DNA from 3 places in the Diaphorobacter sp. J5-51 genome. Region 2 is predicted to be linked to each of the others. Evidence: predicted binding sites of a transcription regulator. Region 2 holds the regulator's gene; each other region holds the start of a gene.

Region 1 (7,070 bases), on a different contig from region 2:
ATGTCGGCCACGGTGAGGGCCTCCACGCGGTCGGTCCAGTGCTCCAGGTAGTCCAGCGGCAGGTCGTTCCAGGCGATGTTGACCACGTTGGCCAGCAGCTTGCGGTTGCTGTCGATGCGCAGCGCAAAGCCGCCGACGAGGTTGTCCTTGGCGGCGCGCAGTTCCGCCTCGGTGGGCCCTTCGGCCACGAAGCGCGCGAGCACGTCGCGCGTGACCTGCACGGCCTGGGCGGCCTGGTCGGGCCGGGTCTGCAGGCCGACGACGAAGGCCCCGGCGTTCAAGCCAGGCGAGAAGCTGCTGCCCACGCTGTAGGACAGGCCGCGCTTCTCGCGCACCTCATTGGTCAGGCGCGAGGTGAACCCACCGCCGCCCAGGATGTGGTTGCCCACCAGCAGCGCGAGGAAGTCCGGATCCCGGCGCACAAAGCCCGGCTGGCCGATGAGCACATGGGCCTGTGCCGAAGCGAAGGGCACATCCTCCTGCACGGCGCGTGCCAGCGGCTGCACCTCGGCCACGGCTGGCAACGGCGCGCAGGCCCCGGCCTGGGGCACAGGCAGGCGCGACAGCAGCGTCTGCACCAACGTCTGCGCCTGGGAACGCGTGAGGGCTCCCACGATGCTCACCCGCGCACGGCAGGCCTGCAGGTACTGGGCATGGAAAGCCTGCAGATCGGCCGGCTGGATGCGGTCCAGCGTCTCGGCCGTGGCGCGCTGGCCGTAGGGGTGGCTGCCGAACACCGCGGCGTTGAAGGCCTTGCCGGCGACCGTGCCGGGGCGTGTGTCGGCCTCCTTGATGGCGGCGCTCCAACGGGCCCGCTCGCGCTGCCACACGTCCGGTGCATAGCTGGGCTGGCCCAGCTGGCGCGCGGCCAGGCGCGCGGCACGGTCCAGCAGATCGGGCTCGGTCAGCGAGCGCAGCGAGAACGCCAGGCCGTCGCGCTCGGCGCCCGCCTCGAAGCTGGCGCCCAGGTCGGCCCAGGCCTCGCCCAGGTCGTTCTCGTCCATCGGGGGCTCGTTCGGCCCGCCCGCGGTCACGCCTTTGGAGCTCATGAGCGCGGCCGCCGCGGCCAGGCCCGCCTGCGGCGCGGGATCACGGCGCGCGCCGGCATCGAAGTCCACCTGCACATCCACCATGGGAATGGCCGGGCTTTCCACCAGCCACACGCGTGCGCCGCTGGGCTCGGTCCAGTGCTGGATGGGCAGGAGTGCCCAGGCAGATTGAGTATAAAAAATGGCTCCAGCGCTTATCAACAAAGCGCGAGCAGCTATCGTTTTAAGAGTTTTGTACATCGCTGACACCTTGGCTCAATGCACGCGGCCACCGGCAGCGTCGGGTGCTGGGGCGGCACGCTTGGTGCCTGCCGCCACGGGCTGGGGCAGCAGCGTGGCAACGGTGAGCTGATCGTCGCCGAAGTAACGCGCCGCCACGGATTGCACCTGCTGCGGCGTGACCGCGCGCAGCAGCTTGAGCATGCGCTCGTCCGCGTCCAGCGGCAGGCCCTGCACCCAGTTGCTGCCCAGATCGCTGGCTTGGCTGTAAAGCGAATCGCGCGCGTAGATGGTGGAGGCCGCCCACTGCGTCTTCACGCGCGAGAGTTCGGCCTCGCTCACGCCCTCGCGCGCCACGCGGGCCACCTCGGCGCGCAGCGCCTCCTCGACCTGGGCCGAGGTCTTGCCCGCGGCGGGCACGCCGGTCATGAGAAACAGCGCCGGCCCGCGTCCGAGGATGGACGCCTGGCTGTCCGCGCCGTCGGCCACACGGTCCGCACCCTGCGTGAGGGCTCGCTCCAGGCGCGCGCCGTCGTAGCCGCTGAGCACGGCCGACAGCACCAGCAGCGCCAGGCCGTCACGGTCGGCATCGGTCATGTCGTCCAGGCGCGTGACACCCGGCACGCGGAAGGCCAGCGCCACGTAGGCCTGCTCGGCCGGCGCCTTGAAGGCGATGCGGCGCAGGCCCTGCTGCGCCGGCTCGGTGCGCGGCTTGCGCGCCGGCAGGGCACGTGCGGGAATGGTGCCGTAGGTCTTCTCCGCCAGGGCCAGCACCTGCGCCGGGTCCACGTCACCCGCCACCACCACGGCGGCATTGCCGGGCACGTACCAGTCGCGGTAAAAGCGGCGCACGTCGTCGGGGGTCATGGATTCCAGATCGCTCATCCAGCCCACCACCGGGCGGCGGTAGGGCGAAGCGATGAAGGTGGAGGCGAACAGCTGCTCGATGAGCGCGGCGCGCGGCTGGTCCTCGGTACGCATGCGGCGCTCTTCCTTGACGACCTCGATCTCCTTGGTGAACTCCGCGTCGGGCCACTGGTTGTGGGCGAAGCGGTCGGATTCGAGCTGCATCACGTCGGCCAGCCGGTCGGCCGGTATCTGCTGGTAGTAGCCGGTGTAGTCGCGGCTGGTGAAGGCGTTCTCCTGCCCGCCCAGCGCCGCCACGCGGCGCGAGAACTCGCCCGGCGGCACGGCCTTCGAGCCCTTGAACATCATGTGCTCCAGCACATGCGCCACGCCCGAGGTGCCGTCCACCTCGTCCATGGCGCCTACGCGCAACCAGACCATGTGCACCGCCGTGGGCGCGCGCCGGTCGGGCTGCACGATGAGCTGCATGCCGTTCTTCAGGGTGAATTGCTGCGCACCGCTGGCCGTGGTGGCCTGGGCGTGCGCCGCCGCGGCAGACGCAGCAGGTGGGGATTCATGCGCTGGGTTTTGCGCCCAGGCGTGCAGACAGGCCAGCAGGCCCACAAGGGTGATAGCGCGTTTCATAGAATGGCTGCGATTCTAAGAACCCGCCAATGTTCAGTTTTTTCAAGAAGAAACCGCCCGCCCCCGCCGAACCCGCCCTTGCACCCGAGGACGTGGCCAGCCCTGCGGCGCCGCCCGCGGCCGACGCCCCCGCCAGCGGCGGCGCATTCGGCTGGCTGCGCAAGCCCTTTGGCGCAGGCGCCACCAGCGTGCCGGAGCCGGCTGCCCCTTCGGCCGGCGCCCCCGCAGCCATCGACGTGCCCCTTGCCGTCCCCGAGCCCACCCCGAAGCCCGGGGGCGTACGCCAGGGCTGGATGGACCGGCTGAAATCCGGCCTGCGCAAGACCGGCAGCAGCATCGCGACCGTCTTCACGGGCACGCAGATCAACGACGCGCTGTACGACGAGCTGGAGGAAGCCCTGCTCATGGCCGACACCGGGGTGAAAGCCACGCAGCACCTGCTGGAGGACCTCAAGCGCCGCGTGAAAGAGACCAAGACCACCGAGCCTGCTGCCGTAAAGGGACTGCTGGCCGATGCGCTGGCCGACCTGCTGCGGCCGCTGGAAAAGCCGCTGGTGATCGGCGAGCACACACCCACCGTGATCATGGTGGCCGGCGTGAACGGCGCGGGCAAGACCACCTCCATCGGCAAGCTCACCAAGCACCTGGCCGACCATGGCGAGAGCGTGCTGCTGGCCGCCGCCGATACCTTCCGCGCCGCGGCGCGCGAGCAGTTGGGTGTCTGGGCCACGCGCAACACGGTGGAGATCGTCAGCCAGGAAGGGGGCGACCCTGCCGCCGTGAGCTTTGACGCCGTTACCGCCGGCCGCGCGCGCGGCAAAGATGTGGTGCTGGTGGACACCGCCGGCCGCCTGCCTACGCAGCTGCACCTGATGGAAGAGCTGAAGAAGATCCGCCGCGTGGTCACCAAGGCCGATGCCAGCGCCCCGCACGAGGTGCTACTGGTGATCGACGGCAACACCGGCCAGAACGCCCTGGCGCAGGTGCGCGCGTTCGACGACGCGCTTCAACTCACCGGACTGATCGTCACCAAACTGGACGGCACGGCCAAGGGCGGCGTGCTGGCCGCCATCGCGCAGGAGCGGCCCGTGCCCGTGTACTTCATTGGCGTGGGCGAGAAAGTGGAAGACCTGGAGACCTTCAGCGCACGCGAATTCGCCCAGGCCCTGCTGACCTGAGATAGTTACCCCCTGTGGGCGGATGCAGGCGGCATCCGCCAGCCATTGCTTCAACGCGGCGCTTGAGCAGGCCCGGCTATCGAGGCCGGGTCCACCTGCTGCGCCAACCACAGCACATAGTCCTGCTCTGCCTGCACGGCGTGGGTGAGCAGTTGCGGCACTTCGTAGGGGTGCTGGGCACGCAGCCAGTCCCGCAAGGCGGGCGCGGCAGACAACAGCGTCTTGCACACCAGCCGCCACTCTGCTTCCGCCTGCTGCACCCCCTGCCAGACATAGTGCGAGGTGATGGCCTCCACCTGCACGCAGGCGGCCAGGCGCGCCTGGACAGCGCCCCTGGCCAGTCGGTGTGCGGCGGCGGCGTCGCCCACGGTGGTGGTCACAACGGCGATCTGGGCGTCTAGGGAAGATGTCATGATCGAAGTCTGGCACAAGGCGTAACTGCACAACGGCCCTTGACGCGCGGGGAAGCAGCCGCACCTGCGTTTTAAGGGCCGTCGTTGCGCCTCTTGGTGGTTATTTCCTACATCCGTAGGGGAACTATGCCTTTAGCACTCTATCCAATGGAGTGCTAATATGATTTGCATGAAAGAAAGGACTACCGATATGGCACTCCAGACTGCAACCTCCGTGACGACCCTCTCGCCCGCGAACCCGTGGGCGCTGGTTCCCCCGCTGGGCAACCTGGACGCCTATATCTCCGCCGTCAACCGCCTTCCCCTGCTCACGCAGGAGGAGGAGCAGCGCTACGCGCGCCAGCTCAAGGATGACAACAATGTCGAGGCTGCCGGCCGCCTGGTGCTGTCGCACCTGCGCCTGGTCGTGTCCATCTCGCGCCAGTACCTGGGCTACGGCCTGCCGCATGGCGACCTCATCCAGGAGGGCAACGTGGGCCTGATGAAGGCCGTCAAGCGCTTTGACCCTGACCAGGGCGTTCGCCTGGTGAGCTACGCCATGCATTGGATCAAGGCCGAGATCCACGAGTACATCCTGAAGAACTGGCGCATGGTCAAGGTGGCAACGACCAAGGCGCAGCGCAAGCTGTTCTTCAACCTGCGCTCCATGAAGCAGGGCTTCAAGGCCGACGCGCTGGACGCCGACACGCACCGCGAAACCTTATCCGACCACGAGATCGACCTGGTGGCCGAGCAGCTCAACGTGAAGCGCGAGGAAGTCATCGAGATGGAAACGCGCCTATCCGGTGGCGACGTGCTGCTGGACCCCGCTCCCAGCGACGATGGCGAGCAGGCCTTTGGCCCCATCGCCTACCTCGCCGACGCGGGCCATGAGCCCACCGCCATGATCGAGTCGCGCCAGCGTGACGCGCTGGCCACGGACGGTATTGCCGCCGCCCTGGACAGCCTGGACGCACGCAGCCGCCGCATCGTGGAGCAGCGCTGGCTGCAGGTGAACGACGATGGCTCGGGCGGCATGACACTGCACGAGTTGGCGGCCGAGTATGGCGTGAGCGCGGAGCGCATCCGCCAGATCGAGGTGGCCGCCATGAAAAAGATGAAGAAGGCGCTGGCCGAGTACGCCTGAGCCTTCGCCCAGCAGCCCGGATCGCGGGCAGATAATCCAGGCGCGCAGCCCTCACCGGCTACGCGCCTTTTTCTTTGCCGGCGGGGCCGCACTTCGCTGCCCGGCCCAGACTGGAGATCGCCACCCATGTTTCCCCACCCCCTCGCCCGCCGCGGCCTGCTGGCACTGGCCCTGGCTTCGGCCTGCGGCGCCGCCATGGCCCAGAAGGATGCCGCGCCCGCCACCCCCGGCTGGCCCGCCAAGCCCCTGCGCATCATCGTGGGCTTCCCACCGGGTTCTTCGCCCGACCTGACGGCGCGCACCTTCTCCGAGCCACTGTCCCAAGCCCTGGGCCAACCCGTGGTCGTGGAAAACAAGGTGGGGGCGGGCGGCAACATCGGCGCCGATGCGGTCGCCAAGGCGCAGGACGGCCACACCATCGGCCTGTTCATCAACGGCAACCTCACGATCGCCAAGCTGCTCAACGCGCACGTGCCCTACGACCCCGTGAAGGATTTCGCGCCGCTGTCGCTGATCGGCGTATCGCCCCTGGTCCTGACCGCTCCCGTGAACCAGCCCGACGTGCCCGCGGGCGCCGACGCACGCGCCTTCCTGCAGGCCGCGCGCACCGCGGGCGACCGCTGGAGCTACGGCACCCCCGGCGTGGGCACCGTGGGCCACCTGGGCACCGAGCTGCTCAAGGCGCGCACCGGCATCGCCCCGGTGCACGTACCCTACCCCGGCTACCCGCAGGTGGCCACCGCCATGCTGGGTGGCCAGTTGCAAATGGCGCTGCTGCCGCCCGCGCTCGCGCAGGCCCAGGCACGGGCGGGCAAGCTGCGCCTGATCGGCGTGACCTCCGCGGGCCGCAGCACGCTGGCGCCCGAGGTGCCCAGCCTGGCGGAGGCCGGCGTGCGCGACTTCCAGCTGGAGATCTGGAACGCCTTTGCCGCACCCGCGTCCATGCCCGCCCCGGTGCGCGCACGGCTGTCCCGCGTGATCGGCGAGATCGCCCGCAGCCCGGAAGTGCGCGCCAAGCTGTTCCAGCAGGGCTGGCAGGCCATTGGCTCGTCGGCCGAGGGGCTGGCCAACCGGATCCAGGCCGACACGGCCACCATGAGCCGCGTCATCCGCGAACAGGGCATCCGCGCCGAGTGACCGCGCACCGCCGCAGCGCGGCGGCCACGCCGGTAAGGCCGGCCGGGGGCGCGGCCTGCGGCGCGCAGTGCAAGCACTTGGTCCCAAACGTTGACCTAGGTCACGGGGCAGGACGGCCCCGCCTTGCACACTCTCCGCCAATCCCCAGCACTCCGAGGCCGCTGACCGGCCCTCCGCGAGGCGCTACGGTATTCATAGCTTTCACCGCTTGCCAGACAAGCGCTGAAGCCCATTTTGGCTTGTACTCATGACCGACCATCCGTCCTCCGGCGGCCATACCTGCAACGACTGCGCCTGCCAGCAGCAGTGCCTGCTGGGCCGCCTGGACCCGCAAACGCGCGCGGGCTGGCGCGGGCACCTGACGGAGCGGCGCTTTCGCAAGGGCGAGATGCTGCAGCGCCAGGGCGAGAGCATCCACAGTGTGCAGGTGGTCAAGATCGGTACGCTGCTGGTGCAA
Region 2 (7,070 bases):
CAAGGGTTGCACCTGCGCGCCGGCATAGGCGTCCAGCAGGCCGCGCACGGCGTCGGGCCGCGTCAGGCTCTGCCAGGCGTGCTGCCCATGAATGTCCAGCAGATGCTCGCCCACGGCACGCATCTGCGCTGCCGTGGCGGGGATGCCGTTGATCCAGGCGCGGCTCTTGCCTTGCACATCGACGGTGCGGCGCAGCAGCAGCGTGTCGTCGCGCGGAAAACCCGCCTCGTCCAGCCAGGCTGCCAGCGCGATGGTGCCACCGTCGAATTCGGCGCAGACGTCGGTGCGCTGCGCGCCTTCGCGGATCACACCGGAGTCGGCACGCGCGCCCAGCACCAGTTGCAACGCGTCGATCAGGATGGACTTGCCGGCACCGGTTTCACCGGTGAGCACGGTGAAGCCGGCATGCAGGTCCAGCTCGAGCGATCGCACGATCACGAAATCGCTCAGGGCGATCCGCCTCAGGGCCATGGTCAGGAACCTCCCTCGTACCAACCCAGCTTCTTGCGCAGGGTGGCAAAGTAACTCCAGCCGCGCGGGTGCAGAAAGCACACCCGGTGCGCGGAACGGCGCACCAGTATGCGGTCGCCATGTTGCAGCGATGCGAGCGACTGCATGTCGAAGTTGGCGCTGATGTCGCGCCCGCCGGCCACCTCAATGGCCACCTCGGTCGCGTCGGAAAGCACGATCGGCCGGTTGGACAGGGTGTGCGGCGCGATCGGCACCAGCACCCAGCCGGGGATCGATGGGTGCAGCATCGGGCCGCCTGCAGACAGGGCATACGCCGTGGAGCCGGTGGGCGACGCAACGATCAGGCCGTCGGCGCGCTGGTTGGAAACGAATACGCCGTCCACCTCCACGCGCAGCTCCACCATGCCGGAGGTGGAGCCGCGGTTGACCACCACGTCGTTGAGGGCCAGCGCCTCGAACACGCACTCGCCACTGCGCATCACGCAGGCCTGCATCAACGGGCGCACGTCTTCTTCGTAGTCTCCGTGCAGGATGGGCGTGAGCGCGTCCTGGTAGCCCTCCAGCGGAATGTCGGTAATGAAGCCCAGCCGCCCCTGGTTGATGCCCACCAGCGGCGTGCCGTAGCCGGCCAGCCGCCTGCCCACGCCCAGCATGGTGCCGTCGCCGCCTACGACCAGGCACAGGTCGCATTGCCGGCCGATCCCCTCCACATCCAGCGTGTGGTATTGCGTGAGGCCCGTGTGGGCGGCGGTTTCGGCCTCCAGCGTCAACTCGCAGTCCTGCTGGGTGACGAACTGGGCAATGCTCTCGATGATCTGCCGTGCGCTGTCGGACGCTGAAACGGCGCCAGGCCCCGGGTATTTGCCTATGACTGCAACGCGGCGGAAGATGGGCTTCATGCAGAAATTACATCATTAAAATGATTCAATGCTTGATGACCGCTCCAAGTTGTTACTCAAGGCCTTGGTGGAACGCTACATAGCCGAGGGGCAGCCAGTCGGCTCCAGAACCTTGTCGCGGACATCAGGGCTTGAATTGTCGCCCGCCACCATACGCAATGTGATGGCAGACCTGGAGGACCTGGGGCTTATTGCCAGCCCCCACACCTCCGCGGGCCGTGTGCCCACCGCCAAGGGCTATCGCCTGTTCGTCGACACCATGCTCACCGTGCAGCAGGAGCAGTTGCCGACAGTCCAGCTCATGCCCGAGCAGCCGCAGAAGGTGATCGCCAACGCCGCCCACCTGTTGTCGAGCCTGTCGCAGTTCGTGGGTGTGGTGATGGCGCCGCGGCGCGCCTCGGTGTTTCGCCACATTGAATTCCTGCGGCTGTCCGAGAAGCGTTTTTTGGTGATCATCGTCTCGCCCGACGGTGATGTGCAGAACCGCGTGACCTTTACCGAGGTCGATTACTCCCAGTCGCAACTGGTGGAGGCCGCCAACTTCCTCAACGCCAACTACGCGGGCCTCACCATGGAGCAGGTGCGCGAGCGCCTGAAGCTTGAGGTGGACAAGCTGCGCGGAGAAATCGCGGCGCTGATGCAGGCCGCGGTGAGCGTGGGCTCGGAGGCCATGTCCGGGTCGCAGGACGAGGTGGTGTTCTCGGGCGAGCGCAACCTGCTGTCCGTGAGCGATTTTTCCAGCGACATGAGCCACTTGCGCCGTGCGTTCGACCTGTTCGAGCAAAAGACGCAGATCCTGCGCCTGCTGGACATTTCCAGCCGGGCAGAAGGGGTGCGCATTTTCATCGGTGGAGAGAGCCAGGTGGTGCCATTTGAAGAGCTGTCCGTGGTGAGTGCACCCTATGAGGTCGACGGTCAGGTGGTGGGCACCCTGGGCGTGATCGGCCCCACGCGCATGCCCTATGACCGCATGATCCAGATCGTGGACATCACCTCCAAGCTGGTCTCCAACGCCCTGAGCCACCGGAAGTAGCCCCTACAATACGCGCCGCTGCGCCGCCTACGAGGCAGGGCAGCGCACCCCTTGGGGCGTTAGCTCAGTTGGTTAGAGCAGAGGACTCATAATCCTTTGGTCGTTGGTTCAAGTCCAACACGCCCTACCAAAATGTTGAATTGAAACAGGCACTTACTGCGGAAGCGCGGTAGGTGCCTTTTTCTTTGCTTCATTGGCAAATTTTTTTGCCAGAAATTTGCCAGAAATTCAGCCGAACCCCTTTGATTGGCTCCATGCTCGTTTGCCGCCTGTACTATCTGTTCCAGGGAGGCAAGCCGGCAGGAGGACTATGGTGAAATTCGTGCGGTGGTTGAGGGCTTTAGCATCACTGGATGCGTAGTGTCCCAGTCAAGTCCCACTACTGGTGGGCTTTAGCTGTTGTAGTGTTTTTCGTTGCAATGGCTGGCGTTCTCGGGTGGTCTGAGAAAGCTTTCCGTCTCTTGGGTATGGGCTTGCAGCTCGGTGGTGTGTTGACCGTGGTGTGGGGTATCTTGAAAACGCGGGCAGATTTTGGGCAACCCACTGTAGGGTCGCAGTTCGGCTTATGGTTTAAGGCGTTTCCTCGGTGGAATCCCCCTCCAATCGTGTTATCAGTTAATCCGATTGAACTTGGTGTATTCGGTGAGGGGCACTTGATATGCACTAGCGGCCCCGCTGCCAATCAGACCGTTGAAGGGCGTATTGGGCACCTAGAGAGCATTGTTAAGAAGTTGGAAGAGGCGCATGGCACGATGCACATTGCGGTTCTCGAAGCTGAAAAAAAGGCTCAGCAATCGCTTGATGCACAAGCGCGTCAACTGGTTGGGCAGATAGACGACGTTTCAAAAAAGATAGAGGCAACGGCCACAGGCGGCGTCCATGTTTCTGCCGTCGGCGTTGTCTTGCTCTTCTTCGGTGCAGTTTTTGGTAGTGCTGCGCCGGAACTCAGTCATCTGCTGATGCCATATCAGCTGCTACCTTTATGGAGGGGATTTTTGATGCCTGGCGATTTGAATAAATATTTGGCTGACTACTTGGCACCGGCATCCGCTGCACTTGCTGCTCTGGTTGCATATGTCGCTGTTTACAGAAACTCTCAGCCTCAGTTAGTTGCGTACTATCAACCCAGCAAGCGGACGCAATCTATTATTGAACTGGTAATTGAAAATGTGGGCACTGGAAATGCCTACGACATAAAATTTTCGAAGCCTATACCGATAAGCTGGTTTGGTATCGAAACCCCGTCTGGAGACGGGCGCTACATTCCAACATCAGGAATTCCATCTCTTGCCCCAGGGCAACGACTTGTGTTTTTTGGTGGCCAGTACAGCGGACTTCTGAAAGTTTTGGGAGACGCGGGAATGCCTGTAGAAATTTCGTACAGGTTCCACCCGCCTCTGTGGCGTGAAACATCGGCTACAGACAAATGCGTGCTCTCTGTTAAGCATCTTGAGGGTATGGCATCTGTGAAAAGCCTTGAGCAGGCAGTGGTTGACGCTATCGAGGGGACTAACGCAACTACTATCAAGGATATATGCGGCTCCCTTCAGAAGATTGAAAAGCATTTGGAAGCGATTAGCCGCGCGAAAGCTTCAGATGGCGGGCCGGAAAAATCGGATTCAAATGACTAGCAGGCTTGGGATTCCACAAACATTGTGGAAAGGCCACGGTAAACGCTCGTGATGCCTCCGACTCGGATCAATCCACTGAAGACAAACTAGCCTTCGCCTGCAAGCGCATTCGGCGCTCCACATCCTTGAGCAGCTCTGACGGTGCGATGTCGAGGGCGTCACACAGTCCGAACATCAGGCGCACACTCGGACTGTTTCGGCCAAGCTCGATCAACGAAACATAGTTGCGGTCAACGTCAGCCCGCAACGCCAAGTCGGTCTGCGTCCACTTCCGGATGGTCGTAAACGTGCCCGCCTTCAGGTGGTCTACAAGGGCTTCGTCATTGATCGCGTCAACGTCTACGCCGATACCGGTCAGCGTGGGATAGGGAAAGGGCGCTCAAGAACCCAGCGTTACCTACCCCCAGGCGGTGGAAATCGCACTCTGTTGGGGCTGGATCGACGGTCAGAAAAAAGCTCTCGACGATCAGCACTACCTCCAGCGTTTCACGCCGCGGCGCGCGCGCAGCATCTGGTCGAAAGTCAACATCGACAAGGTCGAGGCACTCATAGTGGCGGGCCGCATGCAGGCGCCTGGCTACGCCCAGATCGAAGCGGCCAAGGCCGATGGGCGCTGGGCACGGGCTTATGTCTACCGTACCCGAGGATCTGTTGGCCGCGTTGGAATTGACGCAAAGGCCAAAGCCTTCTTTGCAACGATCAATGCGGCCAATCGTTACGCGGTACTGTGGCGTATCCAGACAGCCGTGAAAGCAGAAACGCGCGCCAGACGTATTGCCCAGTTGGTTGATATGCTCGCGCGCGGCGAAACCATCCACCTTTTCAAAGCTCGTTCTCGCGCCGGACAGTGAGTGCCACACGCATGGCGCGACGGCTTGGCGCATGAGCGTCACAGGGCCAGCGGAGGTAACGATCCGCCATCGTCACGGAGCTGCCGGTATTAGTGTCTCCGCTGCTCTGCGCAAAATGGCGGCACACACCATACAAACGATGGGAGGAAGCCATGGCAAGACGTAAGAAAACCAGTCCATTGGAGGATGTCCTCGACCTGCTTGCAATGCTTCCCTGGTGGGCGTGCGTGATGCTGGCCGCGGTGAGTTATCTCTTGCTGCACCGCTTGGCGGCGCCCATCCAGGCCTCTGATCTCCAGGGTCAGGGTGGCGCGATGGTGAGCGCAATGATGCAGAAAGCCGTGATCCACGGCATGGCAACGGCTGGTCAATACATCGTTCCGCTGCTTTGCCTTGCTGCGGCGGGCCTTTCTGCCTTGCGAAGAAAGCAGCGCCAATCGTTGCTCGCGGACGTTGCACAAGCGCCCAATGCCGCCGCCCTGGACGGCATGAGCTGGCGGGAATTCGAACTGCTGGTCGGCGAGGCCTACCGCCTGCAGGGGTACCGCGTTACAGAGCTAGGGGGCGACGGGCCAGATGGTGGCGTTGATCTGGTGCTTACCAAAGGCGGCGAGAAGTTCTTCGTGCAGTGCAAACAGTGGAAGGCATACAAGGTGGGAGTGACCACTGTGCGCGAACTGTATGGTGTCATGGCGGCCAAGGGGGCGACGGGAGGCTTCGTTGCCACATCGGGACGCTTCACCGAGGATGCCAAAGAGTTCGCGCAAGGGCGCAACATTCAGCTGATTGACGGTCCCCAACTCTTCGCGATGGTTCAACGTGCAAGACAGGCACAGGGGCAGTTTGCCAATCAGCAACGCGAATCTGCGAACGAGATGGACACCCCACGGACCCAAGCTAAGGCCTCCACCACTGAGCCTATAACCCCTGCCCAAGACGCCCCTCGACCAGACTGTCCGCGTTGTGGGGCGGCCATGCAACTGCGCACGGCCCGCCAGGGTGCCAAGGCTGGCAGCGTTTTCTGGGGCTGCTCAACATATCCGAAGTGTCGCGGGACGCGTGCGGCTGGGTAGGTTCTATTTCCGTTGCGCGCTCCTTGCGCTTCTTGCCAACTTCTGGCTTTGCTTTTGAACTCTTCTGCGCAATGGTGCGCCATGTACTTCTCGTGCTCCGGGCCAGTGCGATCGTCCAAGCTTGGCCGCCTTGGATGGCCCCAGAGAACGGTACTTCAGCAGACCCGCTATCTTGTTGATAGCGGGGTCCTGTCTTTTCGTCTGCGATCAACGCGACAGCGGTCGGCTGCGCGGCTGCTTTGTTCGGAAATTGCATTACGCGCAAATAGGCCGTCGCCTACGGCGCGGGACCGGTCCGCCTCACACCATGGGCTTCTCTTGCATTCCAACCCCACAACCTGGAGAAGACCCATGCCCAAGCCACGTTATGACGAAGCCCAGCTTAAGGATCTGCTGTTGCAGATGATGGAAACCGAGCTGGGTGGTGAGCAGGTGTACCGTGCGGCGATCGACTGCGCGACCAATGAAGACCTCAAGAAGGAATGGGAGGGCTACCTCGACGAGACGCTATCGCACCAAAACGTGGTACGCACAACCTGCGAAAACCTGGGAATCGACCCCGACGAGGTGGTGCCTTCGCGCCTGGTGGTCAAGCACATCGGCGATTCGCTGGTCAAGGCGATCGAACTGGCCCGGCAGGCCGGCAATCCTGCGCAGGCCCAGTTGGTCGCCTGTGAATGCGTGGTGCATGCCGAGACCAAGGACCACGCCAACTGGGAACTGCTGGGCAAGGTGGCAGAGGTGGCGACCGGGGATGTCGGTCGCGCCCTGAAAGATGCCCACGAGCGCGTGGAGAAAGACGAGGACCACCACCTGTACCACACCAAGGGCTGGTGCCGCGAGCTGTGGATTGCAAGCCTGGGCATGCCGGCGGTGCTGCCTCCGCCGGAAGAGGTCAAACAGGTAGAGACGGCCATTGGCGCGTCGCGCGCGGAGCAGCAACGCGACGCGATGCTTTGAGGAGGCTGCGTGGCGGGCCCCGCCGCATTGCGCCGCACGCCGCTGCCGCGCAGCAAACACGTGCTGCTGTTGGTGGATGTGATCAATCCGTTGAATTTCCCTACAGCGGCAGACCTGCTGCCCGGAGCGGTACGCGCCGCGAACGCCATTGC
Region 3 (7,070 bases), on a different contig from region 2:
GCGGCGCCTCGGCCACCATGCGCCCCGCGTGCGCTATGGCCGCACGCACGTCACGCAAGGCATAACCCGCGCGCGCGGCGTTGTCGATGAAGCGACGGCGGTAGGTGGGCGATGCGCAAAACGCCACCCAGCCAAGCGCCGCGCCAATGACATGCAGCAACCACAAGGGCAGCGCGGAAACGAGCCGAAAGAGGGATGACATTACAATGACGGCCGTCGCCGAGTTAAATGAGCAACTTGCAGGGCGACGTTAAACACAACTGCTAAAGCGTTCGCCGAGGCTCCATGAGGCTCTGGGCAACGCCCAAATGCTGACAACACGGAGTTTATTCAAATGGCGAACGATTTCCTCTTCACGTCCGAATCGGTCTCTGAAGGCCACCCCGACAAGGTGGCGGACCAGATCTCCGACGCCATCCTGGACGCAATCTTCACGCAAGACCCCCGCAGCCGCGTGGCAGCCGAGACGCTGACCAACACCGGCCTGGTGGTACTGGCCGGCGAGATCACCACCAACGCACACGTGGACTACATCCAGGTGGCGCGCGACACCATCCAGCGCATCGGCTACGACAACACCGAGTACGGCATCGACTACAAGGGCTGCGCAGTGCTCGTGGCCTACGACAAGCAGTCCAACGACATCGCCCAGGGCGTGGACCACGCCAGCGACGACCACCTGAACACCGGCGCCGGTGACCAGGGCTTGATGTTCGGCTACGCCTGCGACGAGACGCCCGAGCTGATGCCCGCGCCCATCTACTACGCGCACCGCCTGGTCGAGCGCCAGGCCCAGTTGCGCAAGGACGGCCGCCTGCCCTTCCTGCGCCCGGACGCCAAGAGCCAGGTGACCATGCGCTACGTGGACGGCAAGCCCCACAGCATCGACACCGTGGTGCTCTCCACCCAGCACAGCCCCGACCAGAGCGAGACCGCCACCAAGATGAAGGCCAGCTTCACCGAGGCCATCATCGAGGAGATCATCAAGCCGGTGCTGCCCAAAGAATGGCTGCAGGACACCAAGTACCTCATCAACCCCACGGGCCGCTTCGTCATCGGCGGGCCGCAGGGCGACTGCGGCCTGACGGGCCGCAAGATCATCGTGGACACCTACGGCGGCGCCTGCCCGCACGGCGGTGGCGCATTCAGCGGCAAGGATCCGACGAAGGTGGACCGCAGCGCCGCCTACGCTGCGCGCTACGTGGCCAAGAACATCGTGGCCGCCGGCCTGGCGCGCCAGTGCCAGATCCAGGTGGCTTATGCCATCGGCGTGGCGCGCCCGATGAATATCACCGTGTACACCGAGGGCACCGGCGTGATCCCCGACGACCAGGTCGCCCAACTGGTGCAGGAGCACTTCGACCTGCGCCCCAAGGGCATCATCCAGATGCTGGACTTGCTGCGCCCCATCTACGCGAAGACCGCCGCCTACGGCCACTTTGGCCGCGAGGAACCCGAGTTCACCTGGGAGAGGACGGACAAGGCTGCCGCGCTGCGTGCAGCGGCCGGGCTGTAAGGCACGGCGACCCCACCAGCGGGTGCGGCAGCCTTGCGGCACAAAGCCCAGGCGCTGCGCGCAGCGGCGGGGCTATGAACCCCGCGTCTGCGTCCAGGCAGTCCCTGAGCTTGGGGGCAGAGTTCATATCGCGCCGCGTTGCGAACGCAGACCAGTACGCCGCCGCGTGGCGCTAAGCGGCCGGCTTGTAATCCTGTGCAGGCGCGCGTGTCAACGCCGCGCGCGCTGCTGGCCGCTGGAGGTGCGCCAGCCGCGGTGGCGCAGGAACTGGGCTTTGAGGACCAGCGCCACTTCCATAACGCGTTCCGCGAAGGCGTGGCTACTGCGCCGGGAGATTCTCGGCGCTAAGGGCGGCGGCCTGCTGCAGGGCCGCAGCGATGCCCTGCTGGGCAAGGCCGCGCATGTATGCCCTTGCAGACGCCATTTTTTCCAATACACCCCCGGCCCCCGCGTCCAGGCTGCCTAAGAATGCGCTGTTCACGCCAACCTGTTCCTGCTGCTGGCGGGCACGCCGCCTGTGCTGCAGCGGCTGTACAGCGCCTGGACGGTTGCCATCATCCTGAAAGGGAACTGCTAATGGCCGCCACAGAACGCACGTGCGCCGTGCTGCTGCTGATCGCCGGCGGCGTGGTGCTGCATGCGCTGCGATAACCGGCAGCACTGTCAACACCCTCCTACACGCTGCGGTTTCGCCAGATGACGGAGCGCCTGCGCCAGCGCCTCTACTCTGGTGCCCAGCCGCCGCACCCGCCGGCGGCCCATCCCAAGGAGGCCTATCCCCATGCTCAAGTACGCGATCATCTTCGCCATCATTTCGCTCATCGCCGGCGCGCTCGGGTTCACCGGCGTGGCCGCTGGCTCGGCCGCCATCGCCAAGGTGCTGTTCGTGGTGTTCCTGGTATTGGCCGTGCTGTTCGTGGTGCTCGCGCTGCTGGGTATCGGGGCCGCGCGCAAAGCCATCAAATAGCGGTGCCGCCCGGATGCGGCCCCGCAGTTGCCTACACTGCAGGCCCTGCACGCTCGCATCCGCGCCATGACCCGCACCGTCCACCTGCTCGCCATCGATCCCCAGAACGACTTCTGCGATCTGCCCGCCGCGTGGCACTCGCGCGATCCCCATAGCGGCGCGGTAACCGCCCCGGCGCTGCCCGTTCCCGGCGCGCATGCGGACATGCAGCGCCTGGCAGCGTTCATCCGCGCGCAGGGGGCAGGTATAGACCACATCACTGTCACCCTCGACTCGCACCAGCGGTACGACGTGGCGCACCCTGCCTACTGGCAGCGCAGCGACGGGGGCGCGGTGGCGCCCTTCACCGCCATCACCGCTGCGCAGGTCCGCGCGGGTGCGTTTGCGCCGCGTGACCCTGCCGCGCTGGCGCGCACACTGGACTACCTGGACACGTTGGAAACCCAGGGCCGTTACACCCTCATGGTCTGGCCCGTGCATTGCGAAATCGGCAGCTGGGGCCATGGCGTGCATACCGACGTGCTGGCCGCGTGCAGCGACTGGCAGGCGCATCGCGTGCGCGCCGTGCAGTCCGTCTTCAAGGGCATGAGCCCCTGGACCGAGCACTACAGCGCCGTGCAGGCCGAAGTACCCGACGCGGCCGACCCGCACACCACCCTGAACACCCAGCTGCTGGACCAATTGGCCAGCGCAGACCTGCTGCTCATCGCAGGCGAGGCCAGCAGCCACTGCGTGCGCGCCACCACCGAGCACATCATCCAGCACCTGGCCCGCCTGCACCCCGGGTGGAGCCCGCGGCGTCTGGTGCTGCTTACCGATTGCATGAGCCCCGTGGCCGGCTTCGAGGCGCAGCATGAGGCCTTCCTGGAGGCGATGCACGCCCAGGGTGCACAGCTGGCGGCTTCAAGCGAAATTTGCCTCTAGCGCTTATCCATCAAGCGCGAGCAGCTCACTTTTTTGAGAACACACGAATCGCCGCATGTACGACACCGCCATCCTCATCGGCCGCTTCGAGCCCGTCCACACCGGCCATCTCGCCCTGCTGCGCGAAGCGCTGGTGCAGGCGCGGCAGGTCATCGTCATCGTCGGCTCGGCCTTCCAGGCGCGCACACCCAAGAACCCGTTCACCTGGCACGAACGCGAAGCCATGCTGCGCGGTGCTCTGCCCGAGGGCGACCGCACGCGCCTCACCGTGCTGCCGGTGCGCGACTACTACAACGAGGCGGTGTGGGTGGAAGCCGTGCGCAACGCGGTGGCGCGCCACAGCCCGCCGCAGGCGCGCGTGGGGCTGGTCGGCCATTTCAAGGACGCCACGAGCAGCTACCTCAGCGCCTTTCCGGGCTGGGAATTGATACGCATGGAGCGCCAGGGCCGCATAGACGCGACCGCCATCCGCGACGCCTACTTCGGCGCCACACCCGCCACCGTGGCCCATGCGCTGCAGCCGCTGGCGCCCATGCTGCCGCCCGCCACGCAAGCGCTGTTGGAGCAATTCGCCCACACGCCGCACTTCGCCACACTGCAGCAGGAATGGCAGATGCTGCGCGGTTACCGCGCCGCCTGGGCAACGGCGCCCTACCCGCCCGTGTTCGTGACCGTGGACGCGGTACTGCGCTGCCAGGATCACGTGCTGCTCATCCGCCGCGCCCACGCACCAGGGCGTGGCCTGCTGGCGGTGCCCGGCGGCTTCATCGAACAACGCGAGACGCTGTGGCAGTCCTGCCTGCGTGAACTGGCAGAGGAAACGAATTGCGCCCTGCCCGAGGCCACGCTGCGCGCGGCGCTGCGCAGTGTGACGGTGTTCGACCACCCCGACCGCAGCCAACGCGGCCGCACCATCACCCACGCGCACTACTTCGACCTGCAGGACGCTCCGCTGCCCCCGGTGCAGGCGGCTGACGACGCGGCGCATGCCGAGTGGGTGGCCATCGACCGGCTCGCGGGCATGGAAGAAGCGTTCTTTGAAGACCACTTCCACATGCTGAACCACTTCTTGCGCCTCACAGTCCACTGAGGCGGACGGGGAAGTGCGGCTGCCCTCCGCGCTCCCGCACCTTGATCGCAGGCCCTGCCGACACTGCGGCCTTGAAACTGCCACGAATGCCTCTATCATTAGCACTCGAAACAGACGAGTGCTAACAACACCGCTGTGTCAGTTCCCTGCGTCCGCGTTGCGGGCGCGTTGTTTGATGTCGCAATCCTTTTTGTTATCAGGAGAGATGCAATGAATCTTCGCCCCCTGCACGATCGCGTGATCGTCAAACGTATCGAAAGCGAAACCACGACCGCCTCGGGCATCGTGATCCCCGACAACGCTGCGGAAAAGCCCGATCAAGGCGAAGTGCTGGCCGTTGGCCCTGGCAAGAAGAACGACAAGGGCGAGCTGATCGCCCTGAACGTGAAGGTCGGCGACCGCGTGCTGTTCGGCAAATACAGCGGCCAGACCGTGAAGGTCAATGGCGACGAGCTGCTGGTGATGAAGGAAGACGACCTGTTCGCGGTCGTCGAGAAGTAATCCCTTCTGGTCAACTCATTTTTCATAGCTGCCTGCGCTTGATAGATCAGCGTTGGCAGCCCATTTGATTCAAATTTGTAGGAGCCAAAAATGGCAGCAAAAGACGTAGTGTTCGGCGGCGAAGCCCGCGCTCGCATGGTTGAAGGCGTGAACATCCTGGCCAACGCGGTCAAGGTGACCCTGGGCCCCAAGGGGCGCAACGTGGTGCTGGAGCGCTCGTTCGGCGCCCCCACGGTGACCAAGGACGGCGTATCCGTGGCCAAGGAAATCGAACTGAAAGACAAGCTGCAGAACATGGGCGCGCAGCTCGTGAAGGAAGTGGCTTCCAAGACCAACGACATCGCTGGTGACGGCACCACCACCGCCACCGTGCTGGCCCAGGCCATCGTGCGCGAAGGCTCCAAGTACGTGGCCGCCGGCCTGAACCCCATGGACCTCAAGCGCGGCATCGACAAGGCCGTGGTGGCCCTGGTGGAAGAGCTGAAGAAGGCCTCCAAGGCCACGACCACCTCCAAGGAAATCGCCCAGGTGGGTTCGATCTCCGCCAACTCCGACGAGTCCGTGGGCAAGATCATTGCCGACGCGATGGACAAGGTGGGCAAGGAAGGCGTGATCACCGTGGAAGACGGCAAGAGCCTGGAAAACGAGCTGGAAGTCGTGGAAGGCATGCAGTTCGACCGCGGCTACCTGTCGCCCTACTTCATCAACAACCCCGAAAAGCAGGCCGCGATCCTCGAAAATCCCTTCGTGCTGCTGTTCGACAAGAAGATCAGCAACATCCGTGACCTGCTGCCTACCCTGGAGCAAGTTGCCAAGGCTGGCCGTCCTCTGCTGATCATTGCTGAAGATGTCGAAGGCGAAGCCCTGGCAACGCTGGTGGTGAACACCATCCGCGGCATCCTGAAGGTCGTGGCCGTGAAGGCGCCTGGCTTCGGCGACCGCCGCAAGGCCATGCTGGAAGACATCGCCATCCTGACGGGCGGCAAGGTGATCGCCGAGGAAGTGGGCCTGACGCTGGAGAAGGTGACGCTGGCCGACCTGGGCCAGGCCAAGCGCATCGAAGTGGGCAAGGAAAACACCACCATCATCGACGGTGCTGGTGCCGCTGCCGACATCGAAGCGCGCGTCAAGCAGATCCGCATCCAGATCGAGGAAGCCACCAGCGACTACGACCGTGAGAAGCTGCAAGAGCGCGTGGCCAAGCTGGCCGGCGGCGTGGCCGTGATCAAGGTGGGCGCTGCCACCGAAGTCGAGATGAAGGAAAAGAAGGCCCGCGTGGAAGACGCCCTGCACGCCACCCGCGCTGCCGTGGAAGAAGGCATCGTGGCCGGCGGCGGCGTGGCACTGCTGCGCGCCAAGCAGGCCGTGGGCGACCTGTCCACCGGCAACCCTGAGCAGGACGCCGGTATCAAGCTGGTGCTGAAGGCTGTCGAAGCGCCCCTGCGCGAGATCGTGGCCAACGCCGGTGGCGAACCGTCGGTGGTCGTGAACGAAGTGCTGAACGGCAAGGGCAACTACGGCTTCAACGCAGCCAACGACACCTACGGCGACATGCTGGAAATGGGCATCCTGGACCCCACCAAGGTGACCCGCACGGCCCTGCAGAACGCCGCTTCCGTGGCCTCGCTGCTGCTGACGACCGAAGCCATGGTGGCCGAGGCGCCGAAGGACGAGTCCGCAGCCCCCGCCATGCCCGGCGGCATGGGCGGCATGGGTGACATGGGCATGTAATTGCCAGGTCCCCGCCTGCGCCCTGAAGGCGCAGGCAGCACCCAACCCGCAAGCAGTGCTTGCGGGTTTTTTTTCGCCTGCGTGTGTGGCGGGCGACCTTCCGCGGCGCACTGCGCGCGGATCTGGCCCGCCTTTCCCCAATACCCCTACGCAAAAGCAAGCTTTGCGCTCATCGCATAATTGTATTTATATGTAAATATTAGTAATTCATTGCTAGCGTTTCACTCTGGCCGTACCGCCATCGCACGGCCCTTCGCAGGAGCCTCCGCCATGCACACGACCCCTCGCCGTCTCTTTCCCTGCCTCCTCTCCCGCGACCCCTACCGGCGTGTGCGCGTCGG

The links. The regulator HrcA, encoded in region 2, represses chaperone genes, less so after heat shock. The targets are predictions, from matches to a motif close to TTAGCACTCNNNNNNNNNGAGTGCTAA.
Positions count from the first base shown of each region.
Region 1: rpoH (RNA polymerase sigma factor RpoH) is a predicted target of HrcA. The motif match lies at 4,483-4,509, and genes of this name have one in related genera.
Region 3: OX89_RS13335 (co-chaperone GroES) is a predicted target of HrcA. The motif match lies at 4,596-4,622, and genes of this name have one in related genera.

Region 1 is NZ_JSYI01000032.1:79,110-86,179, reverse strand. Features, by position in the region: gene OX89_RS04720 (pitrilysin family protein) at 1-1,289, opposite strand, end outside; gene OX89_RS04715 (pitrilysin family protein) at 1,305-2,759, opposite strand; gene ftsY (signal recognition particle-docking protein FtsY) at 2,789-3,937, shown strand; gene cutA (divalent-cation tolerance protein CutA) at 3,988-4,350, opposite strand; gene rpoH (RNA polymerase sigma factor RpoH) at 4,541-5,476, shown strand; gene OX89_RS04695 (tripartite tricarboxylate transporter substrate binding protein) at 5,603-6,613, shown strand; gene OX89_RS04690 (Crp/Fnr family transcriptional regulator) at 6,861-7,070, shown strand, end outside.
Region 2 is NZ_JSYI01000043.1:108,468-115,537, forward strand. Features, by position in the region: gene recN (DNA repair protein RecN) at 1-471, opposite strand, end outside; gene OX89_RS06540 (NAD kinase) at 474-1,370, opposite strand; gene hrcA (heat-inducible transcriptional repressor HrcA) at 1,399-2,403, shown strand; tRNA gene OX89_RS06550 (tRNA-Ile) at 2,457-2,533, shown strand; gene OX89_RS18520 (hypothetical protein) at 2,808-4,034, shown strand; gene OX89_RS19045 (helix-turn-helix domain-containing protein) at 4,102-4,392, opposite strand; partial or broken gene OX89_RS06555 (YdeI family protein) at 4,406-4,885, shown strand; gene OX89_RS06560 (restriction endonuclease) at 5,038-5,958, shown strand; gene OX89_RS06565 (hypothetical protein) at 6,310-6,918, shown strand; gene OX89_RS06570 (isochorismatase family cysteine hydrolase) at 6,928-7,070, shown strand, end outside.
Region 3 is NZ_JSYI01000100.1:17,289-24,358, reverse strand. Features, by position in the region: gene OX89_RS13360 (lysophospholipid acyltransferase family protein) at 1-202, opposite strand, end outside; gene metK (methionine adenosyltransferase) at 335-1,516, shown strand; gene OX89_RS18850 (hypothetical protein) at 1,724-1,864, shown strand; gene OX89_RS13350 (DUF1328 domain-containing protein) at 2,298-2,483, shown strand; gene OX89_RS13345 (cysteine hydrolase) at 2,550-3,407, shown strand; gene OX89_RS13340 (bifunctional nicotinamide-nucleotide adenylyltransferase/Nudix hydroxylase) at 3,463-4,497, shown strand; gene OX89_RS13335 (co-chaperone GroES) at 4,708-4,998, shown strand; gene groL (chaperonin GroEL) at 5,089-6,729, shown strand; gene OX89_RS13325 (GGDEF domain-containing protein) at 7,000-7,070, shown strand, end outside.